One region of the Streptomyces sp. NPDC059866 genome, then DNA from elsewhere that is predicted to be linked to it. Evidence: riboswitches for the same ligand, from Rfam matches in the RefSeq annotation. Region 1 holds a riboswitch; the other holds the start of a gene.
What was found. A riboswitch is a leader RNA that binds a small molecule or an ion and turns the genes downstream of it on or off. The one in region 1 is predicted to bind thiamine pyrophosphate.
Positions count from the first base shown of each region.

Region 1 (5,485 bases):
GCGCTTCACGGTGTCGCTGTAGGCGTGCTCGATCTGCCCGGCCTCGAGCCCGGCGTCCGCGAGCCGGTCCTTGGCCTCGGCCTCGGTCTTCGCCAGCAGCGGCGGGACCTTGGTGAACTGGCCGGAATTGATGTACCAGACGCCCGTGCCGACGCCGAGCACCAGCAGGACGGCGGCGATGATCGTGAACAGCGTGCGCCGGGGCGGGGCCGAGCGCCGCGGAGCCGGAGCCGGCGGGGCCTGCAGCCGGCTGGTCCGGTTGAGCGGGGGCGCCTCGTCCTCGTTGACGGGCAGCTGCCGCAGCGCGGTCAGTGCGCGCGGGATCACGCTCGTACGGTCGTCGGCGTTGTCGTGTTCCGCGGTGAGCGCCTGCGGCGGCATCGCGTCGAGCTGGTCCGCGCCGAGTGCGCCGCGCGCCTCGCGGACCCGGGCGAGCAGCGCCACCGCGTCGTGCGGGCGGACGTCCGGGGTGCGCGATGTCGCCGAGGCGACCAGCTCGTCCAGCTCGTACGCCAGGCCCGGCACGGCGGCCGAGGGCGGCGGGACGTCCTCGTGGATGTGCTTGTACAGCACCTGGGCGGGGGAGTCCCCGGAGTGCGGCTTGGTGCCGGTCAGCATCTCGTACAGCACGACACCGCACGCGTACACGTCGACACGGGGGTCGGCGCTGCCCTGCTCGATCTGCTCCGGTGCGAGGTAGGACACCGTGCCGAGGACGGAGCCGGTGGTGCTGGTGACCGTGTCCACCGCCCGGACCAGCCCGAAGTCGGCGACCTTGACCCGGCCGTCGTCCCCTATCAGGACGTTCTCCGGCTTCATGTCGCGGTGCACGAACCCGGCGCGGTGCGCGGCGCCGAGCGCGGCGAGGACCGGCTCCAGGATGTCCAGCGCGGCCCGCGGCTGCAGCGCCCCGCGCTCGCGCAGCACATCACGCAGGGTGCAGCCGGAGACGTACTCCATGGCCAGGTAGACGTACGACCCGTCGGCGCCCTGGTCGAACACCTGGACGACGTTGGGGTGGGCGAGCCGGGCGACCGACTTGGCCTCGCGGATGAACCGCTCGACGAACGTGCCGTCCGTCGCGAGCGTCGGATGCATCACCTTGAGCGCGAGGACGCGGTCCAGGCGGGTGTCCACGGCCCGGTAGACCGTGGCCATCCCGCCGACCGCGATCCTCGCGTCGACGCGATAACGGCCGTCGAGCAACTGCCCGACGAGAGGGTCCTGAAGGGTCGTGTCCACGCAGGCGAGTGTACGAGCCGCCACCGACACGCCGCCCCCGTTCAGCCCTGTTGCGGGCCCACTTGAAGCGCACCTGTGACGCAACCCACGAACCTAGAACGCGGGCCGCTCAGGATCCAGCGCAGCGATCCCCTCCACAGGAGAGGACGCCTCCGCGAAGTGCCGTCGTGGAATCCGCCCCGCCCGGAACGCCAGCCGCCCCGCCTCCACGGCATGCCGCATGGCGTCCGCCATCAGCACCGGCTCCTGCGCCCGCGTCACGGCCGAGGCGAGCATCACACCCGCGCACCCCAGCTCCATCGCGAACGCCGCGTCCGACGCCGTACCGGCCCCCGCATCCAGAATCACCGGCACACGCGCGTGCTCCACGATCAACTGGAAGTTGTGCGGATTGCGAATCCCGAGCCCCGACCCGATCGGCGATCCCAGCGGCATGATCGCGGCACAGCCCACGTCCTGAAGCTTCCGCGCCAGCACGGGATCGTCGTTCGTGTACGGCAGCACCATGAACCCGTCGTCCACCAGCGTCTCCGCCGCCTCCAGCAGCTCGATCGGATCCGGCAGCAGCGTCCGCTCGTCGGCGATGACCTCCAGCTTGACCAGCTCCGTCCCGAGCGCCTCCCGCGCCAGCCGGGCCGTGAGCACGGCCTCACCCGCGGTGAAACACCCCGCGGTGTTCGGCAGCACCCGAATCCCCAGCCGGTCCAGCACCGACAGCACGGACCCGTGCACATCGGGATTCACCCGCCGCATGGCCACCGTGGTCAGCTCCGTTCCGGAAGCCACCAGCGCCCGCTCCAGCACGTCGAGGCTGGGCGCACCCCCGGTGCCCATGATCAGCCGGGACGTGAAGGTCGTACCACCCAGGACAAAGGGATCGTCGGCCATGGGTCAGCCTCCTTGGACGGCGGTGAGGACTTCGACACGGTCCCCCTCGGAGAGGGGTGTGGTCGGCCACTGCGCGCGCGGGACGACGGTTTCGTTGAGGGCGGCGGCCACTCCGGAGGGGGCTGCCGTGAGGGTCTTCACCAGGACGTCGAGAGCCGTGCCGGGCTCGACCTCGCGCGGCTCGCCGTTGACGGAGATGGTCATGCCGGCTGCTCCATGGATGTTCATGCGGGCTGCTCCGTGAGTACTGCGCTGAAGCGTTTCGGGGTGAAGGGGCGGGCCACGTCCGGGAGTTCGCCGGTGGTGAGCAGATGCGCCATGACGTCGCCGGTGACGGGAGTCAGCAGGACGCCGTTGCGGTAGTGCCCGGTGGCCAGCAGCAGTCCGTCCAGCCCGGTCGGTCCGAGCAGGGGCGCGTTGTCGGGCGAGCCGGGGCGCAGTCCGGCCCGCGTCTCGGTCAGCGGCAGCTCGGTGAGGCCGGGCACCAGCTCGTGCGCGTCCCGCAGCAGCTGGTACACGCCCCCGGCCGTGACCGTCGTGTCCCAGCCGAGCTCCTCACTGGTCGCCCCGACGACCAGCTCGCCGCTCTCGCGCGGCACCAGATAGACATGGCTGCCGCGGACGACCGCGCGCACGGTCCGGCTCAGGAACGGCGCGTACCGCTGCGGCACGGTCAGCCGCAGCACCTGCCCCTTCACGGGCCGTACCGGAGGCAGGACGGCGTTCGGGACACCCGCGAGCCGCCCGCTGAGGCTCCCCGCGGCCAGGACCACCTGCCCGGCGGCCAGCTCGGTGCCCGCGCGTGTGACGACCCCCGCGGCCCGGTCCCGTACGACCACGAGCCTTTCCGCCCACTCCCGGTGGAAGACCACGCCCGCCCGCTCGCACGCGGCCACCAGCGCCCCCGTGAGCCGCCGCGGGTCGATCTGGTGGTCGCCGTCGACCCGCAGCCCGCCCCGCACACCGGGTGCGAGCATCGGCTCCAGGCGCCGGCAGTCCCGCCCGGACAGCCACTCGGAGTCCAGGCCCGACTGCCGTTGCAGGGCGTGCAGTTCCCGCAGATGGGCGCGGTCGTCGGCGTCCAGGGCGACGGCGAGCGTGCCGCACCGGCGGTAGCCGAGGTCGTGGCCGGTGAGGTCGGTGAGCTCGGCCGCGAAGTCCGGATAGCGGCGGGCCGAGGCCAGGTTCAGGCCGAGCAGGGTCTGCTCGCCGTAGTGCAGTTCCGTGACGGCGGCCAGCATGCCCGCCGCCACCTGGGCGGCCCCGCCGCCGGGTTCGGGGTCCACGACGGCGGTCGCGAAGCCGCGTTGCGCGGCCCGCCAGGCCGTGACCAGACCGATGATTCCGCCCCCGATGACGAGGACGTCTGACGTACGTGTGGATGACGACACGGGCGCTGCGCCCCTCCCTTCGCCGGCATGACCCGGATCAGGTTCGTACGGTCGGAGGCCGCCAGCCTCCCTCTCAGCCCGGTGCGTCCGGGCTCCCGCGAGTGCTCTACGTTGGCCACCCTAGCCTCTGCATCCACGCCTCTGTAAGGGAGCCTGTTGTCATGCCCAGCTCGCTCGACGGCCTCGTCCTCGCCCCCGTAGCCGACCAGGCACCGGGTCAGGTCGGTACCCGCACCCGGTTCACGTACCACGAGCAGGACGGGGAGATCTGGGCCGAGTACGCGGGCGGCGACGTCGTGCGCGGGTACCTGGTGGGGACCCGGGAGGGCGACCTGCTCGACTTCCGGTACGTGCAGCTCAAGCAGGACGGGACGACGTCCTCGGGGCACTGCGAGTCCAGGGTCGTCGAGCTGCCCGACGGGCGGGTGCGGCTGGAGGAGACCTGGGAGTGGGAGTCGCAGCAGGGCAACGGGACGAGCGTTGTGGAGCAGGTCACCGAACCCACCGCTGACTGACAGAAAGTCAGTTGACTATGGTGATCAGGTGAGCGAGCAGACGCAGGAGACGGGGCTGTCGCAGCCGCGGCGCGTGGTCGTGGTCGGTGCGGGCATGGCCGGTGTGCAGACCGCGGTCGCCCTGCGGGAACAGGGCTTCACCGGCACGGTGACGCTGATCGGCGCCGAGCCCCACCAGCCGTACGACCGTCCGCCGCTGTCCAAGGCCGTCCTGCTCGGCACGGCGGAGGGCTCCGCCTTCGACGTCGACTTCGAGGCGCTCGACATCGAGCTGCACCTCGGGCGCGAGGTCCTCGGCGTCCGCCCCGACGAGCACGAGCTCGACACGGCCGCCGGGCCGGTGCCGTACGACGTCCTGGTCCTCGCGACCGGTGCCGAACCGATCACGCTGCCGGGCGCGGAGGGCGTCCCCGGCGTGCATCTGCTGCGCACCCTGGACGACGCCGAGCGGCTGCGGCCCGTGCTCGCCCGCCGGCACGACATCGTCGTCGTCGGCGCGGGCTGGATCGGCGCGGAGTTCGCCACGGCCGCGCGCGAGGCGGGCTGCGCCGTGACGGTCGTGGAGGCCGCGGACCGCCCGCTCGCCGGGGCGCTGCCCGCCGAGGTCGCCGCGCCGATGGCGGACTGGTACGCGGACAGCGGTGCCGTACTGCGCACGCACGCGCGCGTGGCGCGGGTCGAGCCCGGCGCGGTCGTGCTCGACGACGGTTCGCGGCTGCCCGCCGGGGCGGTCGTGGTCGGTATCGGCGCCCGGCCCGCCACCGCCTGGCTCACCGGCGCCGGCATCGAGCTCGGCGCATACGGCGAGGTCGTGGCCGACCAGCACCTGCGCACCTCCGCGCCGGACGTCTACGCGGTGGGCGACTGCGCCTCCTTCCCTTCGGGAAGATATGGCGAGCGCCTTCTGGTCCACCACTGGGACAACGCCCTGCAGGGCCCTCGTACGGTGGCCGCGAACATCATCGGCGAGGCGACCGGCGAGGCCCCGGTGGTCTACGACCCGGTGCCGTACTTCTGGTCCGAGCAGTTCGGCCGCTTCGTCCAGTACGCCGGCCACCACACGTCCGCCGACCGCACCGTATGGCGCGGCGACCCGTCCGGCCCCGCCTGGACCGTCTGCTGGCTGCGCGAGAACCGGCTCGTCGCCCTGCTGGCGGTGGGCCGCCCGAGGGATCTGGCCCAGGGGCGACGGCTGATCGAGGCCGGCGCACCGATGAACCCGGAACTGCTGGCGGACCCGGCGCGGCCGCTGAAATCGGCGGTGGCGCAGCCGTCGTAGGCACCGCCCGGACGGCCCCTTGCTCCCGGTCCGTCCCAGTGGTCCGTCGCCCCAGGTCGGACCGGTCCGGCTTCCGACTGTCAGTGGGGGATGGCAGGCTGGTTTCCGTGACCGAGATTGACACAAAGATCGACGCTCTCGTCCCCGCCTGGCTCACCCTTCCCGACATC
Region 1 covers NZ_JBHWJT010000001.1:401,131-406,615, reverse strand. The annotation lists gene pknB (Stk1 family PASTA domain-containing Ser/Thr kinase) at 1-1,242, opposite strand, end outside; gene ACFV7R_RS01875 (thiazole synthase) at 1,336-2,130, opposite strand; gene thiS (sulfur carrier protein ThiS) at 2,134-2,334, opposite strand; gene thiO (glycine oxidase ThiO) at 2,355-3,521, opposite strand; TPP riboswitch at 3,518-3,630, opposite strand; gene ACFV7R_RS01860 (hypothetical protein) at 3,683-4,036, shown strand; gene ACFV7R_RS01855 (NAD(P)/FAD-dependent oxidoreductase) at 4,065-5,315, shown strand; gene ACFV7R_RS01850 (Rv2175c family DNA-binding protein) at 5,423-5,485, shown strand, end outside.

Region 2 (5,485 bases), on a different contig from region 1:
CAACCGTTCCCGCAGCGACCGGTCCAGCTGGCCGAGCGGCTCGTCCAGCATGAGCAGCCGTGGCCGCGGCGCCAGCGCCCGGGCCAACGCAACCCGCTGCTGCTCACCCCCGGACAGCGCGGCGACGGCCCGACGCGCGGCACCCGGCAGCCCGACGAGTTCCAGCAACTCCCGTACGTGCTCGTCCTGTTGCCGCTTCGACGCCCCGTGCATCCGCAGCCCGAACGCCACGTTGCCGCCCACGTCCCGTTGCGGGAACAGCTGATGGTCCTGGAACATCAGCCCCACGCCCCGCTTGTGAGCGGGCACGCCCGCCTGGTTCCGTCCGTCGAGCACCACCCGTCCGGCGTCCAGCGGCTGCAGCCCGGCGACCGCTCGCAGCAGCGTCGACTTGCCACTGCCACTCGGCCCGAGCACGCACACGACCTCGTGCTCGGTGACGCCCAGGTCGACGCGGTCGAGCGCGGCCCGCCCGCGGAACCGTACGGTCGCGCCCTCGAGGCTCAGCAGCATCAGAACTCCCCCGTCCGGTCGGTCCGCAACCGCTCCAGTACCAGCAGCGCCACCGCGCACACCACCATGAGAATCGTCGAAAGGGCCATCGCCTGCCCGTAGTTGAGCTCGCCGGGCCGCCCCAGCAGCCGTGCCACCGCGACCGGCAGCGTGGGGTTGTCCGGCCGCGCGATGAAGACCGTGGCGCCGAACTCCCCGAGCGACACCGCGAAGGCGAACCCGGCCGCGACCAGCAGCGCCCGCCGCACCATCGGCAGATCGACCTCGCGCCATGCCCGCCACGGCGACGCCCCGAGCACCGCCGCCGCCTCCCGCAGCCGCGCGTCCACGGCCCGCAGCACGGGCAGCATGGTCCGTACGACGAAGGGGACCCCGACCAGCGCCTGCGCGAGCGGCACCAGGATCCATGAACTGCGCAGATCCAGCGGCGGTTCGTCGAGGGCGATGAGGAACCCGAAGCCCACGGTCACGGCGGACACGCCCAGCGGCAGCATCAGCAGCGCGTCGAACCCGCGCACGAACCGCCCGGCATCCCTCCGGGTCAGCGCCCCGGCCGCCAGGCCGCCGATCAGCACGGCGATGGCGGTGGCGACGACGGCGTAGGTGAGCGAATTGCCGATCGCATCGATCGGCGGGACGAGGAAGGTCCCGCCGTCCTCGCTGGTCAGCGCCCGGTAGTAGGCGAAGTCGGGCGCGTCCAGCGAGCGCTGCACCAGCACGGCCAGCGGCAGCAGAAGCAGCCCGGCGACGGAGGCGAGGACACCGGCAAGGAGCGCCCACTGGCCCGCCCCCTGCGGCCTGCGCGCGGTCACGGACGCGTCCACGAGGCGCAGGGCGGTCTCCCGTCGCCGTACGGTCCAGGCGTGCACGGCGAGGATGGCGCCCACCGCCAGGAACTGGATGATCGTGAGGACGGCGGCCGTCGACAGATCGAAGATCTCCGAGGTCTGCCGGTAGATCTCCACTTCCAGGGTCGAGAAGGTCGGCCCGCCCAGGATCTGCACCACACCGAAGGAGGTGAAGGTGAACAGGAAGACCATCAGCGCGGCGGCGGCCACGGCGGGCGCGAGCGCGGGCAGGGTCACGGTGCGCCAGGCGGAGAGCCGCGAGGCACCGAGCATCCGGGCGGCCTCCTCCTGCCGGGGGTCCAGTTGCGCCCAGAGCCCGCCGACCGTCCGTACGACGACGGCGTAGTTGAAGAAGACATGCGCCAGCAGGATCGCCCACACGGTGGTGTCCAGCCGTACGCCCCACAGCTCGTCGAGCAGTCCGCCACGCCCGACCAGCGCGAGGAACGCCGACCCGACGACCACCGTGGGCAGCACGAACGGCACGGTCACCACGGCCCGCAGGAGGTGCTTGCCGGGGAAGTCGAAGCGGGCGAAGACATACGCACCGGGCAGCGCGACCAGCAGCGTCAGCGCGGTCGAGGCGAGCGCCTGCCAGGTGGTGAACCACAGCACATGGCGGATGTCCGACTGTGTGAGGACGTCCGCGATCCTGCCGAGCTGCCAGCCCCCGTCGGCCTTCAGCCCGCGGGCGACGATCGCTGCCACGGGGTAGGCGAAGAAGACGGCGAAGAACGCGACGGGCAGTGCGATGAGCCCGAGGCGTGCCGCGCCGCCCTTCGTGACGCGCTTCCTCGGGGCTACTTCAGTACGAGCGAGGTCCACGACTTGACCCACTGGTCGCGGTTGGCGGCGATCTCGGCCGGGTCCATGGTCTGCGGATCCTCGGCCTGCGGCCCGTACTTCACGAACTCCTCCGGCACCTGGGCGGCCTCCCGCACGGGGTAGACGAACATGTTGAGCGGCATGTCGTCCTGGAACTCCTTGGTGAGCAGGAAGTCGAGCAGCGCCTTGCCGCCCTCGGTGTTCCGCGCGTTGCTCAGCAGCCCCGCGTACTCGATCTGCCGGAAGCAGGTACCGGTCGCGACCCCGGTCGGCGCGGTCTTCGGCTTCGGGTCGGCGAAGACGACCTCGGCGGGCGGGGAGGAGGCGTACGACACGACGAGCGGCCGGTCGCCGCCGGCCTTCCGGCCGCTCGAGGAACCCGAGAACTCCTCGTAGTACGCCTGCTCCCAGCCGTCGACGACCTTCACACCGTTGGCCTTGAGCTTCTTCCAGTAGTCCGGCCACCCTCCGTCGCCGTACTTCGCGGCGGTACCGAGCAGGAAGCCGAGGCCGGGCGAGGAGGTGGCGGCGTTCTCGGTGACCAGGAGGTTCTTGTACGCGGGCTTGGTCAGGTCGTCGAAGGACTGCGGCGGGTCCAGCTTGTGTTCGGTGAAGTAGGCCTTGTCGTAGTTGACGCAGATGTCTCCGGTGTCGACGGGCGTGACCCGGTGCTTGTCCTGGTCGACCCGGTACTCGGGCAGGACGAGGTCGGCGTCCTTGGCCTCGTACGGCTGGAAGAGGCCGTTGTCGAGGGCGCGGGACAGCAGTGTGTTGTCGACGCCGAAGAAGACGTCGCCCTGCGGGTTGTCCTTGGTCAGGATCGCCTTGTTGACGGCCTGTCCGGCGTCGCCGTCCTTGAGGACCTTCACCGTGTAGCCGGACTGCTTCTCGAAGTCCGCCAGCACGCCCTTGGACACGGCCCACGAGTCGTGGCTGACGAGGGTGACCGTCTTGGAGTCCCCGGAGCCCCCGCTGCCGGACTCGGAGGACCCGCACGCGGACAGCGTGACGAGGCCCAGCCCGACGACCACGGCTGTGAACTTCCTGGTGTTGCTCACCGATTTCCTCCTGGCTGACCAGGAAGAGACGCGGCCCTGCCCGGGGACCTTCGGACGGCTCCCGGGCAGGGCGCAACAGCTTGAGTGACGACCGATCTCCCTACCCAGAATGACCTGGGCGAGGTTCAGAGGGTCTGCGGACTGTCCCGCACTCTCAGCGCTGTGGCGCTCCCCTGTCGGAATATGAAGATGTGTACGGCGTCAGACTACCGCTCGGTGGCCGCCAGCTGACCACACGCCCCGTCGATCTCCTGACCTCGGGTGTCCCGGACGGTCACCGGCACGCCGTGCGCGGCGATGGCCTCGACGAACGCCTTCTCGTCCTCCGGCCGTGAGGCCGTCCACTTCGAGCCCGGCGTCGGGTTCAGCGGGATCAGATTCACGTGCACGGGCCTGCCCTTGAGCAGCCGGCCGAGCCGGTCACCGCGCCAGGCCTGGTCGTTGATGTCCCGGATGAGCGCGTACTCGATGGACAGCCGTCGCCCCGACTTGGCCGCGTACTCCCACCCGGCGTCGAGGACTTCCCGCACCTTCCACCGCGTGTTGACGGGGACGAGGGTGTCACGCAGCTCGTCGTCGGGGGCGTGCAGCGAGATGGCCAGTCGGCACTTGAAGCCCTCGTCGGCGAAGCGGTGGATCGCCGGCACCAGTCCGACGGTCGACACGGTGATCCCGCGCTGCGACAGCCCGAGCCCGTCCGGCTCGGGGTCGGTGAGGGCGCGGATCGCGCCGACGACGCGCTTGTAGTTGGCGAGGGGCTCGCCCATGCCCATGAAGACGATGTTCGACAGCCGCGCGGGACCGCCGGGAATCTCGCCGTCCCGCAGCGCCCGCATCCCGTCCACGATCTGGTGCACGATCTCGGCGGTGGACAGATTCCGGTCCAGCCCCGCCTGCCCGGTCGCACAGAACGGGCAGTTCATCCCGCAGCCGGCCTGCGAGCTGATGCACATGGTCACCCGGTCCGGGTACCGCATCAGCACCGACTCGACGAGCGTCCCGTCGAACAGCCGCCACAGCGTCTTGCGGGTGGTGTCGGCATCGGTCGACAGATGCCGTACGACCGTCATCAGCTCGGGCAGCAACGCTTCCCGCAGCTTCCCGCGGGACCCGGCCGGGATGTCGGTCCACTGCTCCGGGTCGTGCGCGTACCGCGCGAAGTAGTGCTGCGAGAGCTGCTTGGCACGAAACGGCTTCTCGCCGATCTCGGTCACGGCTTCCCTGCGCTCGGCAGGCGTGAGATCGGCAAGGTGCCGCGGCGGCTTCTTGGCTCCGCGCGGGGCGACGAAAGTGAGTTCTCCGGGCTTAGGCATGGCTGTACCAGTGTCGCAGATCGACTGGGGAAGCGATTTCCCCGGCGTAGAGCGGCCTACAGGCTGTCGAGGAACCGCGCGATCGCCGCAACAGCGCGGTACCTGCGACGGTGTGCCTTACTGCAGTATCGCCGTCTGCGCCACCACCGGCGCGGCTGCGGGACCGGCGTACCGCACCAACGGCACGGCCGCGTCCGGGGCTCGGCTCTGCCGCTCATGCCGGCAAACGGTATCGACACCACGCAACCCTCCCCGCGCCGGCGACCACCCGAGGTACGGAAACGGCCCGCCACCCACGAGGGCAGCGGGCCTCCGCATGAGGGGACGGCGGTCAGCCGGACCCCACGAACAGCACCAGCAACAGCCACACCACCGGAGCCGTCGGCAACAGCGAGTCCAGTCGGTCCATGATGCCGCCGTGGCCCGGCAGCAGCGTGCCCATGTCCTTGATGCCGAGGTCCCGCTTGATCATCGACTCGCCGAGGTCGCCCAGCGTGGCACTCGCCGCGACCGCGAGGCCGAGCAGCAGACCCTGCCACCACATGCCGTCGTCGATCAGGAACTGCATGCACAACGCACCCGCCACCATGGCGAAGCTGACCGCGCCGAGCAGCCCCTCACGGGTCTTGCCGGGGCTGATGCGCGGGGCGAGCTTGTGCCGGCCGAAGCGCCAGCCGACGGCGTACGCACCCGTGTCGCTGACGACCGTCAGCAGCAGGAACATGAAGACCCGGCGCGGACCGTCCTCGGCCGTCAGCATCATCGCGACGAACGTCGCGAGGAACGGCACGTAGAAGGCCGCGAAGACCCCCGCCGTGACGTCCTTGAGATAACCCTCCGGCGGTTCCGTCATCCGCCAGACCAGCACCGCGAGCGCGGTGAGCGCCATCGCCACCCAGGCGCCCTCGGCCCCACGCACATACCCGGC
Region 2 covers NZ_JBHWJT010000011.1:210,242-215,726, reverse strand. The annotation lists gene ACFV7R_RS19220 (ABC transporter ATP-binding protein) at 1-513, opposite strand, end outside; gene ACFV7R_RS19215 (ABC transporter permease) at 513-2,186, opposite strand; gene ACFV7R_RS19210 (thiamine ABC transporter substrate binding subunit) at 2,162-3,244, opposite strand; TPP riboswitch at 3,324-3,429, opposite strand; gene rlmN (23S rRNA (adenine(2503)-C(2))-methyltransferase RlmN) at 3,451-4,557, opposite strand; gene ACFV7R_RS19200 (phosphatidate cytidylyltransferase) at 4,889-5,485, opposite strand, start outside.
Region 2: it holds a riboswitch for thiamine pyrophosphate, as region 1 does, so the genes downstream of both, ACFV7R_RS19210 (thiamine ABC transporter substrate binding subunit) here and thiO (glycine oxidase ThiO) in region 1, are expected to answer to the same signal.